One region of the Rhizobium sp. CB2179 genome, then DNA from elsewhere that is predicted to be linked to it. Evidence: predicted binding sites of a transcription regulator. Region 1 holds the regulator's gene; each other region holds the start of a gene.
What was found. Region 1 encodes LexA, which represses DNA repair genes until DNA is damaged. Its sites were predicted from a motif close to TGTTCNNNNTGTGTTCNG; they were not measured.
Positions count from the first base shown of each region.

Region 2: a site for LexA is predicted at 2,006-2,023, ahead of AC244Q_RS15025 (ribonuclease T2 family protein). Genes of this name have one in related genera too.
Region 3: a site for LexA is predicted at 2,881-2,898, ahead of AC244Q_RS00345 (DNA recombination protein RmuC). Genes of this name have one in related genera too.

Region 1 covers NZ_CM172781.1:1,739,213-1,743,791, forward strand. Annotated here, with positions in the region: gene AC244Q_RS08775 (ComEC/Rec2 family competence protein) at 1-1,243, shown strand, start outside; gene lexA (transcriptional repressor LexA) at 1,224-1,943, opposite strand; gene AC244Q_RS08785 (VOC family protein) at 2,142-3,038, shown strand; gene kdsA (3-deoxy-8-phosphooctulonate synthase) at 3,035-3,880, shown strand; gene eno (phosphopyruvate hydratase) at 4,018-4,579, shown strand, end outside.
Region 2 covers NZ_CM172781.1:2,995,982-3,000,560, reverse strand. Annotated here, with positions in the region: gene AC244Q_RS15035 (DMT family transporter) at 1-917, opposite strand, end outside; gene AC244Q_RS15030 (alpha/beta fold hydrolase) at 951-1,880, opposite strand; gene AC244Q_RS15025 (ribonuclease T2 family protein) at 2,038-2,778, shown strand; gene ettA (energy-dependent translational throttle protein EttA) at 2,877-4,526, shown strand.
Region 3 covers NZ_CM172781.1:65,809-70,387, forward strand. Annotated here, with positions in the region: gene ptsN (PTS IIA-like nitrogen regulatory protein PtsN) at 1-384, shown strand, start outside; gene AC244Q_RS00340 (ribokinase) at 645-1,544, opposite strand; gene AC244Q_RS00345 (DNA recombination protein RmuC) at 1,625-2,848, opposite strand; gene AC244Q_RS00350 (globin-coupled sensor protein) at 3,055-4,539, shown strand.

The DNA of each region.
Region 1 (4,579 bases):
GCCGTCGATCAGCCTGCGCAATGTCGCGCTTTCCGCCCTCGTCATCATCCTCATTTCACCGTCCGAGGTCTTAGGTCCGAGCTTCCAGATGTCCTTTGCCGCCACATTGGCGCTGGTCTCGGGCTATCAGCTGTGGAAGGACCGGCGCATCCGCGAAAACGCCTTTCTGAAGCTGCCGATCATCAGGCCCTTCGTTACTGTTGCGGGCTTCTTCGGCGGCGTCTTCCTGACCTCGCTGATCGGTGGTTTTTCCACCGCGTTGTTTTCGATCGAGCATTTTCATCGCCTGACCGCCTATGGCCTGCCGGCAAACCTCGCGACAATGCCGATCATCTCCTTCATCATCATGCCGGCCGGCTTGCTGGCGATGCTACTCATGCCTTTCGGTCTGGATGTTTGGGCTTGGAAGGTCGTCGGATTCGGCCTCGATCTGGTGATCGCGGTCGCAAAGACGGTGTCCGGCTGGGATGGCAATATCGACGTCGGCCGCTTGCCCGCCTGGTATTTCGCGATAGCCGTCGCAGGCTTTCTGCTGCTGACGCTGCTCCGCACCCGGCTGCGCCATATCGGCACATCAATCATCGCGGTCGCAACGCTCATCCTGTTGCTTCTACCGGTTCCCCGGCCGCCGGATCTGGTGATTTCGGAGGATGGCAGTCTCGTCGCGGTGGTCGAAGCGGCAGCAATGGCTTCCAACCGTGAAAGACCACCGGATTTCATCTTCGACCAGTGGCAGAGAGCCCTGGTCCTGCCGAGACATGATCCGCCGAAGATGCTGGATGGTCCTGCTATCCCGCAGGTAGGAGAAGACCGCCGCGTCAAGCTTTCCCGCGATCAGCAGAACGAAGCGAGGACAGCGATGCGGGCGGCCGCAGCGGCCGGTGAAGCAAACCGCTTTTCCTGCGTCAAGAGGGCCTGGTGCGCATCAAGGCTTGGCAATGGTCGTGTGGTTGCTGTCATCGACAATGCCGCCTATCTCGGCCCGGCATGCGACGCGGCCGATATCATCGTGACGTCGGTCCGCCTGCGTTTCAACAGCTGCCGCTCAGGTGCGACGCTCTTCACCGGCGAGACGCTGCGCAGGACCGGATCCATCGAGTTGCGCTTCGCGGACGCCGGCCTGGAGGTGGCAACCGCATTTGACGCATTGTCGCGACCATGGATGCGCCATCGCGCCTTTGACTGGCGCAGCAACAGCTTTACCGAATCCGGCCTAACCGATGTCAGTGATAGCGGCGAATGAGGCCGACGAGTTTGCCCTGCACCTTAACACGGTCTGGTCCGAAAATCCGGGTCTCGTAAGCCGGGTTGGCCGCTTCCAGTGCGATCGAGGCGCCCTTGCGGCGGAAGCGCTTGAGTGTCGCTTCTTCGTCATCGACGAGTGCAACAACAATGTCGCCAGGACTTGCGGTGCTGCCATTGCGGATGATCACGGTGTCGCCGTCGAAGATGCCGGCGTCGATCATCGAATCGCCCTTGACCTCCAGGGCATAATGTTCACCGGAACCGAGCATGTCGGCCGGAACGGCGATGTCGTGGGTGTTGTTCTGGATCGCCGAGATCGGCACACCGGCGGCGATTCTGCCCATGACCGGCACGGAAACCGAGTTGCCGTTGTCGGCGACGGGTTTTGCGGGAGCAGGGGCGGCGACCGGCTGAGGTTTGCCCAGGCTGCCTTCGATGACGCTCGGCGAAAAGCCGCGCCGCGGCTGGATGCTGGGGCTGTAGGCCTCCGGAAGCTTGATGACCTCGAGCGCACGGGCGCGGTTCGGTAGGCGGCGAATGAAGCCTCGCTCCTCGAGCGCTGTAATCAGGCGATGAATCCCGGACTTCGAGGCGAGGTCCAGAGCATCCTTCATTTCGTCGAAAGATGGCGGAACGCCGGATTCCTTCATGCGCTCATGAATGAAAAGGAGAAGCTCCTGTTGTTTGCGCGTGAGCATCGACGTTGTGACCTCGTGATTGAAACAAATCCAGAACAGACACTATATGTTCCATATGTGTTCCGCAAGTAGCTAAATTTCCGTAAAACTTGGCGCCAACTCGTTGAGATTTTTATTTTCATTCGCCGGATTGGCACAGAAGTCTTGCGTTGAGGGAAGCGCTGTCGCACATCTCTTGCCGTGTCAGGGAGGGATATCATGAACGAGCACTCCGCCAAACCGCACCCGCTGGATCATGTCGTGCTGCCGGTCGTCAATATCGATCTGGCGCGCGAGAGGCTCGGCAAGCTCGGCTTCACCGTTGCCCCCGATGCGCGCCATCCCTTCGGAACGGAGAATGCCTGCGTCTTCTTTGCTGACAAGACCTATCTGGAGCCGCTCGGGATTGCGAGCGTCGAGGAGAGCGAGGCGTCGGCGCGCCAAGGCAATGTCTTCACCGCCCGCAATCAGGCTTTCCGCTTCCGCTGCGGCGCGGAGGGGCTTTCGGGGCTGGCTTTTGGCAGCAAGGATGCCGGCATCGATCATCAGAATTTCGTCGGTAACGGATCGAGCGCCGGCGAGATGCTGCAGTTCACCCGGCCGATGACGATGCCGGACGGTTCTGAGACGATTGCCGGCTTCAAGCTGGCTTTTGCCGGCGATCTGCGCGCGCCTGATCTCCTGCTATTTACCGTCGAGCGCGTCAATCCGCTGCCGGCCGACCGCGCCGTGCTGGAGACGCATGCCAATGGCGTCACCGGCATAGTCGAGATAGCGCTTTGCGCGCCTGATGCTGCCGCCTTCGCTGCCTTCGTCAGCCTCGCCGTGGTGCAATCGGCAGTCGAGAAAACCGGTTTCGGCGTCAATATCCCGGCGTCGAATGCCAAAATCAGCCTGATGACGGCGGAAGGGTTGGAGGCCTATTTCGACATCGTCGGCTCATCCGCAGATCGTGGCCTGCGCGGCCGGGCAATCCTCTTCGCTGTCGCCGATCTTGCCGTGACAGAAGCGCATTTGGCTGCTAACGGGGTGACATACGCGCGCAAGAACAATCGCATTCTGGTGAAGCCCGCGCCCGGGCAGGGCACGCTCTTCGCCTTCGAGGAAACACGATGAGCACTGATACGAATTCCGAAGTCAGGATCGGCGAAGGCCAAGGCCAGGTCAGCTTTTCCAATACCGGCCGCCTGTCGCTGATTGCCGGTCCCTGCCAGATGGAGAGCCGCGACCACGCCTTCATGGTCGCCGGCACGCTGAAGGAGCTTTGCGGCAAGCTCGGCATCGGCCTCGTTTACAAGAGCTCCTTCGACAAGGCGAACCGCACCTCGCTGTCGGCCGAACGCGGTATCGGGATTGAAAAAGGCATGGAGGTCTTTGCCGACCTCAAAAAGGAGTTCGGCTTTCCCGTCCTGACCGACGTTCATACCGCCGAGCAATGCGCGGAGGTGGCAAAGGTCGTCGACGTCCTGCAGATCCCGGCCTTCCTCTGCCGCCAGACCGACCTTCTCATCGCCGCCGCCAAGACCGGCCGCGTCGTCAATGTCAAGAAGGGCCAGTTCCTGGCCCCCTGGGATATGAAGAACGTTCTGAAGAAGCTCAATGCCAGCGGCAATCCGAACGTGCTGCTTTGCGAGCGCGGCGCCTCCTTTGGTTACAATACGCTGGTTTCCGACATGCGCTCGCTGCCGATCATGGCGGCGATGGGTGCGCCCGTTGTCTTCGATGCGACCCATTCCGTAGCGCAGCCGGGCGGGCAGGGCGATTCCTCCGGCGGTCAGCGGGAATTCGTAGAAACCCTGGCGCGGGCAGCAGTGGCTGCCGGTATTGCCGGCGTCTTCGTCGAAACCCATCAGGACCCCGACAATGCCCCTTCCGACGGCCCGAACATGGTCTATCTCAAGGACATGCCGCGGCTTCTCGAAAAGCTGCTCGCCTTCGATGCGGTCGCCAAGGCTTGACGTTCAACAGTCTGACATGATCGTGCTATAGGCCACATCCGAACGCTGGTCCGAAGGCTATTGCAGCATTGTAATTTGCACGCCTTCGACTAAGACAGGTTTCGAACCATTTATCACCCACCGAGCAGGAAGAACCCATGACTGCAATCACCGATATCATCGCCCGCGAGATTCTCGATAGCCGTGGCAACCCCACCGTCGAAGTCGATGTCTATCTCGAAGATGGCAGCATGGGCCGCGCGGCCGTTCCCTCGGGCGCCTCGACGGGCGCGCATGAGGCGGTCGAACTGCGTGACGGCGGCAAGCGCTACCTGGGCAAGGGCGTCGAAAAGGCGGTCGAAGCCGCCAACACCGAGATCTTCGACGCGATCGGCGGCATCGACGCCGAAAACCAGATCCAGATCGACAACATCATGATCGAGCTGGACGGCACGCCGAACAAGTCGCGTCTCGGCGCCAACGCCATCCTTGGCGTGTCGCTCGCCGTCGCCAAGGCTGCCGCCCAGGCGTCCGGCCTGCCGCTCTACCGCTATGTCGGCGGTGCTTCCGCCAGCCTGCTGCCAGTGCCGATGATGAACATCATCAATGGTGGTGCCCATGCCGACAACCCGATCGATTTCCAGGAATTCATGATCCTGCCGGTCGGCGCCGATTCGATCGCCGAAGCCGTGCGCATGGGTTCGGAAGTCTTCCATACGC
Region 2 (4,579 bases), 1.3 Mb from region 1:
TTTGAAGCAAAGCGGCGCTCTCGCCAGAGGATGTAGAAGCCCGATGCCACGATGATGGCAATGCCGAGCCATTTGACGGCATCCGGAAAGTCGCCGAAGACCAGCCAGGCGAAGATCGTCGCCGAGACGATCTCGAAATATTGCAGCGGCGCCAGCGTCGATGCCGGTGCCGCGCGATAGGCATAGACGCCGAGGATGCCCGATATCGCGGCCATGGCGCCGACGCCGGCGACATAGAACCAGGCGCGGCCATCCGGCATGACGGGATCGAAGAGATCGGAGCCGGTTCCCTGGCCCAGGAAAAGCAGGATGGTGCAGAAGAGCAGGCCCCAGATGCCCATTTGGAACTGCATCGCCCAGGGGTCTTCCCTGTGCGAGAGGACGCGAGTCATCAGCACGAAGATGGCGATGCAGAGCGCGCTGACGACAGGCAGAAGCGCGATGTAGCCGACCTCCTCGAAACTCGGCTGGATGATCAGCATCGCCCCGAAGAAGCCGACGCCGCAGGCGCTATAGCGCCGCCAGCCGATCGTCTCCTTCAAGAAGATACCGCCGAGGATCGTCAGCATGATCGGCTCGACGAAGAAGATCGCGATCGCGTCGGCGACCGCCATGTATTTCAGCGTGGTGACGAAGGAGATCATCGAGACGGTGATGATCGCGCCGCGGATGGCATGGAACAGGTTCTGGCGCCAGGAGAATTCGGCGAAGCTGCGCCGCCATATCACAATCGGCAGCATGCAGAGCGCCTGTACGGCGAAGCGGCCGGCGGTGATCTCCGCGGAGGGGACGGTGACGATGGCAAGCTTGGCGAAAATATCGATGAGCGGCGAGAACATCACCGAGATGAACATCAGCACAAGTCCCATCGTCACGTCGGAAGCGGACGAAACGCGGCGGGCGGAGGTGGTGTTCATGATGAAATCCCTGTCACTCAGGATATTGGTCGCTCAGGATCTTGCGACGGCCCTGTCGCACCAGTCCGCGAAGGCTGCGATCGCCGCATGCGCGCCGATCTCATTCAATGTTTCGTGCCGCATGTCCTGATATATCTCAGTGCTGATACGGGAGAAGCCTTTGCCTTTCAAATGGTTTGACAGCCAGAGCACGGCTTTTCCACGTTCCGTCGCCGGGTCTTCTCCGCCGCCGACCAAATGGATCGGCATATCCCGCGCCAGCCGGTCGAGATGGATTTTCTGCGGCGCGCGGAAGGTCAGCTCGAAGAGATCGAGCCAGAGAGAGACCGAGGCGTCGAAGCCGCAGAGTGGATCGCTGACGTACTTGTCGACTTCATCGGGAAGACGCGACAGCCAATCGAACTCGGTGCGGCGGCCGGCAATGGATTTGCCCCAGGTGCCGAAGGTAAGCTTCGGCAGCAGGCCGCTCGGCACGTCGGAGCCCTTCAGCATGCGCTCGGCAAGCAGGATTGCCTGGGCGGCGCGGCCGGCAAGGCCGACGGCGAAATTCGAATTCCAGACGGCGACGGCGTCGAAGTCGGCCGGAGCTGTGACGGCAGCGTTGAGGGCGATGAGGCCACCCATCGAATGGCCAAAGAGGATCACCGGCAGGCCGGGACGACGGGAGGCCGCATGGCTACGCATAGCGATGACGTCGCCGATCACCCTTTCGACCCCACCGCGCCGGGCAAAACGGCCGATCGGCGCGTCGGGTGCCGTCGTCTCGCCGTGGCCTCGATGATCATGGGCATAGACATGATAACCGCGTGCCGCCATCGTCTCGGCAAAGACGCGGTATCGTTTCGAATGTTCGGCCAAGCCATGGGATATCAGCAGGATACCGCGTGGAAGGGTGATGGCCTCAGCATGGTGATAGGCCAGCGACGCCCCTGATACGGCGAGCCTTTGCGTTTCAGAAAACATGTGGTCCTCCCGGCGACAACAGACCAGATCGCCGGGTAATTGCAACATGGGCATTTGACTATCTGATAACAATTTGCGGCCTTGTTGCGATTCAGGGTTGCGGCCTTTTAATTTTGATGCTTATTTGTTCCTGTATTGTTCTTTTTTGGGGGTTGAAATGAGCAGCATGCAGTTGCGTACCTTGACGTTTGCCGTGTCGATGGTTGTTGCCGGCGCCGGCGTGGCGCAGGAGGCCGGCGGGCGCACCCGCTTCATTCTGGCGGCGAGCTGGCAGCCGGCCTTTTGTCAGACGAACCAGAAGAAAGCCGAGTGTGCGAGCCAGACCGGCGAGCGCCCCGACGCGACGAACTTTTCGTTGCACGGACTTTGGCCGATGCGGCAGGATTATTGCGGCGTGAGCGCCGAGCAGAAGGCCGCCGACAAGGACGGCGACTGGAACAAGCTGCCGGAGGTCACGCTTGCGGCGGAGACGCAGGCGGCGCTCGCAAAGGCGATGCCCGGCACGCAGTCCGGCCTGGAACGGCATGAGTGGGTGAAGCATGGCACCTGCACGAAGATGAGCGCCGACGACTATTTCGGCGTCGGCGTGCACCTCGTGGGCGCACTCAACGCGTCGGCCGTGCGCGATCTCTTCGCTGCCAATATCGGCAAACCGGTCAAGGCCGAAGCGATCAAAGCGGCTTTCGACAAGAGCTTCGGGCCGGGTGCCGGCGATCGTGTCAAGATGAGCTGCCGGCGGGCCGGCAATATCAGGATGATCAGCGAGCTGACGATCGGGCTTTCGGAAGCTGCCGGAGCGGCATCGGCGAAAAGTGCCGGGCTTGCCGATCTGATCCAGGGCGCTGGAAAAACGTCGTTCGGCTGCGACGAGGGCGTCGTCGACGCTGCGGGCTTTTGACCGGAATTCCTGAGTAAACCGGGTTTCGGCGTTGCCCGGAGGCGCTGTTTCGCCTACATAGCGGCACAATCAAAGTTTCCCGCCCGGAGCAGCGCAGCATGGCACGTCAGTTCATCTATCATATGTCCGGCCTCAACAAGGCCTATGGCAACAAGAAGATCCTGGAGAATATCCACCTTTCGTTCTACCCCGATGCCAAGATCGGTATCCTCGGTCCGAACGGCGCGGGTAAATCCACCGTACTGCGCATCATCGCGGGCCAGGACAAGGAGTATACCGGCGAAGCCTGGCTCGCCGAAGGTGCGACGGTCGGCTACCTCGAGCAGGAGCCGCACCTCGATGCAAACAAGACGGTGTTCGAGAACGTCATGGAAGGCGTTGCCTCGAAGACGGCTGTCCTCGATCGCTACAACGAATTGATGATGAATTATTCCGATGAGACGGCGGAAGAGGGCGCCAAGCTTCAGGACGTCATCGACAGCCAGAACCTCTGGGATCTGGAAAGCCAGGTCGAAATGGCGATGGAAGCGCTACGCTGCCCGCCGCGTGACGCCGATGTCACCAGCCTTTCGGGTGGTGAGCGACGCCGTGTCGCGCTCTGCCGCCTGCTGCTTTCGCAGCCGGATCTGCTGCTGCTCGACGAACCGACCAACCACCTGGACGCCGAAACCATCGCCTGGCTCGAAAAACATCTGCGCGACTATCCGGGCGCCGTGATGATGATTACCCACGATCGCTACTTCCTGGACAACGTCACCGGCTGGATCCTCGAACTCGACCGCGGCCGTGGCATTCCCTACGAAGGCAACTATTCGGCCTACCTGCAGGCGAAAGCCAAGCGGATGCTGCAGGAAAGCCGCGAAGATGCATCGCGCCAGAAGGCGATCAGCCGCGAACAGGAATGGATCGCGTCCAGCCCGAAAGCCCGTCAGGCCAAGTCCAAGGCGCGTATCAAGTCCTACGAGCAGTTGGTGGATGCCGCCGAGAAGCAGCGTCCCGGCGACGCACAGATCATCATCCCGGTCAGCGAGCGCCTCGGCCAGGTGGTCATCGAGATGGACGGCATCACCAAGGGCTTCGAGGGCCGCACGCTGATCAACGACCTGTCGATCAAGCTGCCGCCAGGCGGCATCGTCGGCATCATCGGCCCGAACGGCGCCGGTAAGACGACGCTATTCAGGATGATCACTGGCCAGGAAACGCCGGATGGCGGTTCGATCCGCATCGGCGAGACCGTGCATCTCGGTTATGTCGACCAGAGCCGTGACACCCTTGCGGCCGACAAGACGGTCTGGGAGGAAATCTCCGGCGGCGCCGAAATCATCAAGCTTGGTAAGTTCGACATGAACTCCCGTGCCTATTGCGGCGCCTTTAACTTCAAGGGCGGCGACCAGCAGCAGAAGGTCGGCAATCTCTCTGGTGGTCAGCGCAACCGTGTTCACCTTGCCAAGATGCTGAAGGCCGGCGGCAACGTTCTGCTGCTCGACGAACCGACCAACGACCTCGATACGGAAACGCTGGGTGCCTTGGAAAACGCGCTGGAGAACTTTGCCGGCTGCGCCATCATCATCAGCCACGATCGCATGTTTCTCGACCGTCTGGCGACGCATATCCTGGCTTTCGAAGGCGACGGCCATGTCGAATGGTTCGAAGGCAACTTCGAGGATTATGAACAGGACAAGGTTCGCCGTCTCGGCCCCGACGCCCTCAACCCGGGCAGCCAGGCTCACAAGCGCCTGACCCGCTGATTTCACTCATTTTTGCTTGCGGAAGCCCCGGTTCGGCCGGGGCTTTTTCATGT
Region 3 (4,579 bases), 1.7 Mb from region 1:
TTGGCTGCAAGAGCCTCCAGGATCACCGGGCTTTCCGAACGGGAGATCTTCGACGTCATCCTGCAGCGCGAACGCCTGGGCTCGACCGGAGTCGGCAACGGCATAGCCATTCCCCACGGCAAGCTGGGAAACATCCATTCGATCGTCGGCATCTTCGCCCGGCTGGAGCAGCCGGTCGATTTCGAGGCGCTGGACGACCAGCCTGTTGATCTCGTGTTCCTGCTGCTTGCGCCGGAGGGCGCGGGCGCCGATCATCTCAAGGCTCTGTCGCGTATCGCCCGCGTGCTGCGTGATCACGATCTGGTCGCCAAGCTGCGCGCCACCGATTCCGCCTCGGCGATCTATGCCTTCCTCAACGAAGAGCAGACGTCGAACGCTGCCTGAGCGGCATTAATCCCCGAAATGCAAAGGCGCCTGATTTCCCAGGCGCCTTTTGCATTATGAGGGGCTGAACGATCAGAACTCTTCCCAGCTGTCCTGCGCTACGGCAGCGGATCCACGCGATGAGGCAACGGAGCGACGGGGCACTCGCGCGAGGCGAAGGGGCTGCCGGCACCGCGTTGACCGATCAAGCCACAGTCTCCGCGGTCCCATCACTATATGAGACAGCACATCGGCGCTTGTCGCCGTCTATCCTTCAAGATTTATATCCTGTCTGCGACTTCCTCGCTCAAGGGGATCGACGGTTGCGCTCCGGCCTTGAGGCAGGCAAGCGAACCGGCAACTGCCGCACGGCGCAGCGCCGAGACAAAATCGAGGCCGTCGTCGAGGCTGGCGGCGAAATAGCCGCAGAAAGTGTCTCCCGCACCGACCGTATCGACAGGTTGGATCTTGAGACCCTGCGCCCTAGAAATCGACCCGTCGCGAATGGCGATGACCCCGTCGGCACCGAGCGTCACGATCAGCGTCTGGCCCGTCTCCGCATGCAGGCGCACGAGGGCTGCCTCGCGCGCTTGTGCGTCCATGCCCTCTTGTCCGGCGAGCCGCTCGAACTCGGTCTCGTTGGCAATGACGATATCGGCGAGCCGGCCGAGACGCGGCGCATCGGGGATCAGCGGCGCAAGGTTGAGGATGCTGGTGACGCCCTTGGCGCGGGCCGCCGACAGCGCGCGCTCGACGGCGGCAGCCGGCACTTCGAGCTGAAGCATCAGGATATCGCCTTCGTTCATGCGGCCGATTGCCGTCTCGGCATCGGCAGGTGTGAGCTGGCCATTGGCGCCGGGAACGACGGCGATCATGTTTTCGCCGTCGCCGCCGACGAGGATCAGCGCCGTGCCGGTGGGGCCGTCGACATTGTTGATCAGAGAAAGGTCGGTGCCCGCATCATCAAGTAGGGCGAGCGCTTCCGCAGCGAAAGCATCCTTGCCGACGGCGCCGGCCATATGCACGTACCGGCCGGCGCGGCGCGCTGCCAGCGCCTGGTTGGCGCCCTTGCCGCCGGCGGCCGTGGCAAAGCCGTTGCCAGCCACCGTCTCGCCGGGCTTCGGCAGGCGCTCGGTCGTGGCGATGAGATCCATGTTGATGGACCCGAAAACTGTGATCATGAATGTGTCCCGTCTTCTGGAGCATGCTGACGACATCATGCTCCTACTGTTTCATGCGGGCGCGACACTGCCCGAAGCGGTCACTCCTCGTCAACCACCCGCAGCTTCAGAAGACCAGTGCGGCTCTCCACCGATTTGGCTGCGGCTTCGCTGTCGCGGGCAGGCTTGGCATCGCCGCCGGCCTCGAATTCCAGCGCTTCGATCCTGGCGCCGCGCCTGGTGAGCTTGTCGGCTGATGTGACCACCATGTCGATATCCTTCTGCGCCATGGCGAAATGGCCCTGCAATTTGCGCACCCGCTCGTCCAGGCGGCTGAGATCGTCCATCAGGATCGCCACTTCGCCCTGGATCAGATGCGCCTGCGCCCGCATGCGCTGATCCTTGAGCACGGCCTGAATGACCTGGATCGACAGCATCAGCAGCGACGGTGAGACGATGACGATGCGTGCGCGGTGCGCCTTCTGCACCACCGGCTCGAAGTGCTCGTGGATCTCGGCGAAGATCGATTCGGACGGCACGAAGAGAAAGGCCGTATCCTGGGTTTCCCCCTGGATCAGATATTTCTCCGAAATGTCCCTTATATGGACCTCCATGTCGCGGCGGAATTGCTGGCTGGCGATCTTGCCGGCCTCGGGGCTGCCGGCGTCGCGGATCGCGTTCCAGGCTTCGAGCGGAAATTTTGCGTCGATCACCAGCGGCGGCGCGCCGTTCGGCATGCGGATCGTGCAGTCCGGCCGCGAACCGTTGGACAGCGTCTGCTGGAAGGCGTAGGCGCCCATCGGCAGACCGTCGGCGACGATCGTTTCCATTCTCGACTGGCCGAAGGCGCCGCGCGTCTGCTTGTTGGACAGAATGGCCTGCAGCCCGACGACATCCTTGGCGAGCGTCTGGATATTGTTCTGCGCGGCATCGATGACCGCCAGCCGCTCCTGCAGCCGCTGCAGGTTCTCATGCGTCGATTTGGTCTGCTCGGTGATCGTCGAGCTGACTCGCTGCGACATGCCGTCGAGGCGTTGGCTGATCGTCTGGTTGAGTTCGCTCTGCCGCGCGCCGAAGACCTCCGTCATCGCCGCGATGCGGCCCTGCATCTCTGCCTGGATTTTCAAAAGCTCGGCCATGCGCGCTTCGTTTTCCTGAGCACGAAAGTTCGCTTCCTCCGCCTGCTCGCGGCGAAGGCCGGCGGCGCGCAGCAGAAGCACGATCACCAGCAGGACGAGGACGGCGAGACACCCGCCGACAAGCGCCAGCATGGCCGGGCTGATCGAGGCAAGGGAAAGGGCGAGCGATTCGGAATGGACGGTCATGCCGCAAGCATAACAGAAGAAGCGCCGATTTATAGATCAAAACGTGAACAGAGTGGACGATCCTCAATATCTTCGCAAGCCGTTGCTCTTCCGCGTCCACCGAAAAGAAATGTCGCCGCGGCTTAACGATTGCTCAACCATATTGGCCAAAACCTGCGGCGCTGAAATCCCCTCCCGCGCGCGTCGCGCCAAGTACAGAGATCCCCATGACCGCCCAGCAGACCGACAATGCCCTCAGGCAGCGCCTCGATTTCATCGAGCTGGATGAAACGGCGCGCAAGTCGATGCGGGATCTGCGCCCTGTCATCTCAGAGCTGATCGGCGGCGCCCTCGATAAATTCTACGCCAAGATGGCCAAGACCCCCGCTGTCGCCGACAAGTCCCAACTGGGCCATGCCAAAAAGCGTCAGCAGGATCATTGGGTCAATCTTACTGGCGGCACGTTCGACGAGAGCTATGTCGACGGCGTGACCACCGTCGGCCGCATGCATGAGCGCATGGGGCTGGAACCGCGCTGGTCTATCGGCGGTTACGCCATCGTCATGTCCGAACTCGTCAAGGGCATCGTGGAAAAGCAGTGGCCTTCGTTCTTCGCGCGCCAGCAAGGCAAGCTGCTGGCCGAGAAGCTGTCGGCGGTCGTCAAATCAGGCATGCTCGACATGGATTATTCCATCTCGGTCTATCTCGAGGTGCTTGAAGCAAAGCACCGCGCCTTGGAAGAGCAGCGCGCTGAGGCCCAATCCGACCAGGCGATCGCGCTGGAGCAGCTGCGCCGCGGTCTGGAAGCGTTGTCGAACGGCGATCTCGAAGCTACTTTGCCGTCCGACCTGCCGGGCAATTTCTGGCAGATGGCCGAGGACTACAATCGCGCCGTCAGCGCCCTTCGCCAATCCTTCGCCTCCGTGCGCGAGACCTCCGGCCATATCAAGACCGGCGCCGACGTCATTTCCAACGCGACCAACGATCTGGCACTGCGCACCGCCCAGCAGGCGGCAGGCGTCGAGGAGAGCTCGGCCGCGCTGCAGCAGCTGTCCGTCAGCGTCGGCCAGACGGCCGCCAATGCCGAGAAGGCGTCGGAGGCCGTGCGCGAGACACAGCAGAAGGCGAAGAACTCCGGCGAGCTCGTCACCAGCGCCGTCTCGGCGATGGCCGGCATCGAGAAATCCTCGACCGGGATCACCAAGATCATCGGCGTCATCGATGAGATCGCCTTCCAGACCAATCTGCTGGCGCTAAACGCCGGTGTCGAGGCGGCCCGTGCCGGCGATGCCGGCAAGGGTTTTGCCGTCGTCGCCCAGGAAGTCCGCCAGCTCGCCCAGCGCACCGTGGAAGCAGCCAAGGAGATCAAGAACCTGATCTCGCAGAGCTCGACCCAGGTCAATCAGGGTGTCGGCATCGTTTCCAGCACCGGCGAGGCGCTGAACGACATGATCAGCCGCATCGACATCATCAACCGTTTCGTCGCCGATATCGCCGCCGCCGCCCGTGATCAGGCGACCGGCGTCAACGAGGTCAGCCTCGCCGTCCGCAACATGGGTGCAATCACCCAGCAGAATTCGGACATGGTCGAGCACTCTTCGGCGGAAACCCGCCGGCTCAAGGACGAGGTGGAGACCCTGATCGAGCTGCTGCAGCGCTTCCGTGCCCGGCCGGAAGGCCGTTCTGCCGGTGCTGCCCGCCGGGCGGCCTGAGGCGAATATGGCGAAATTCCAGGCGGGGATGCAAAAAAGC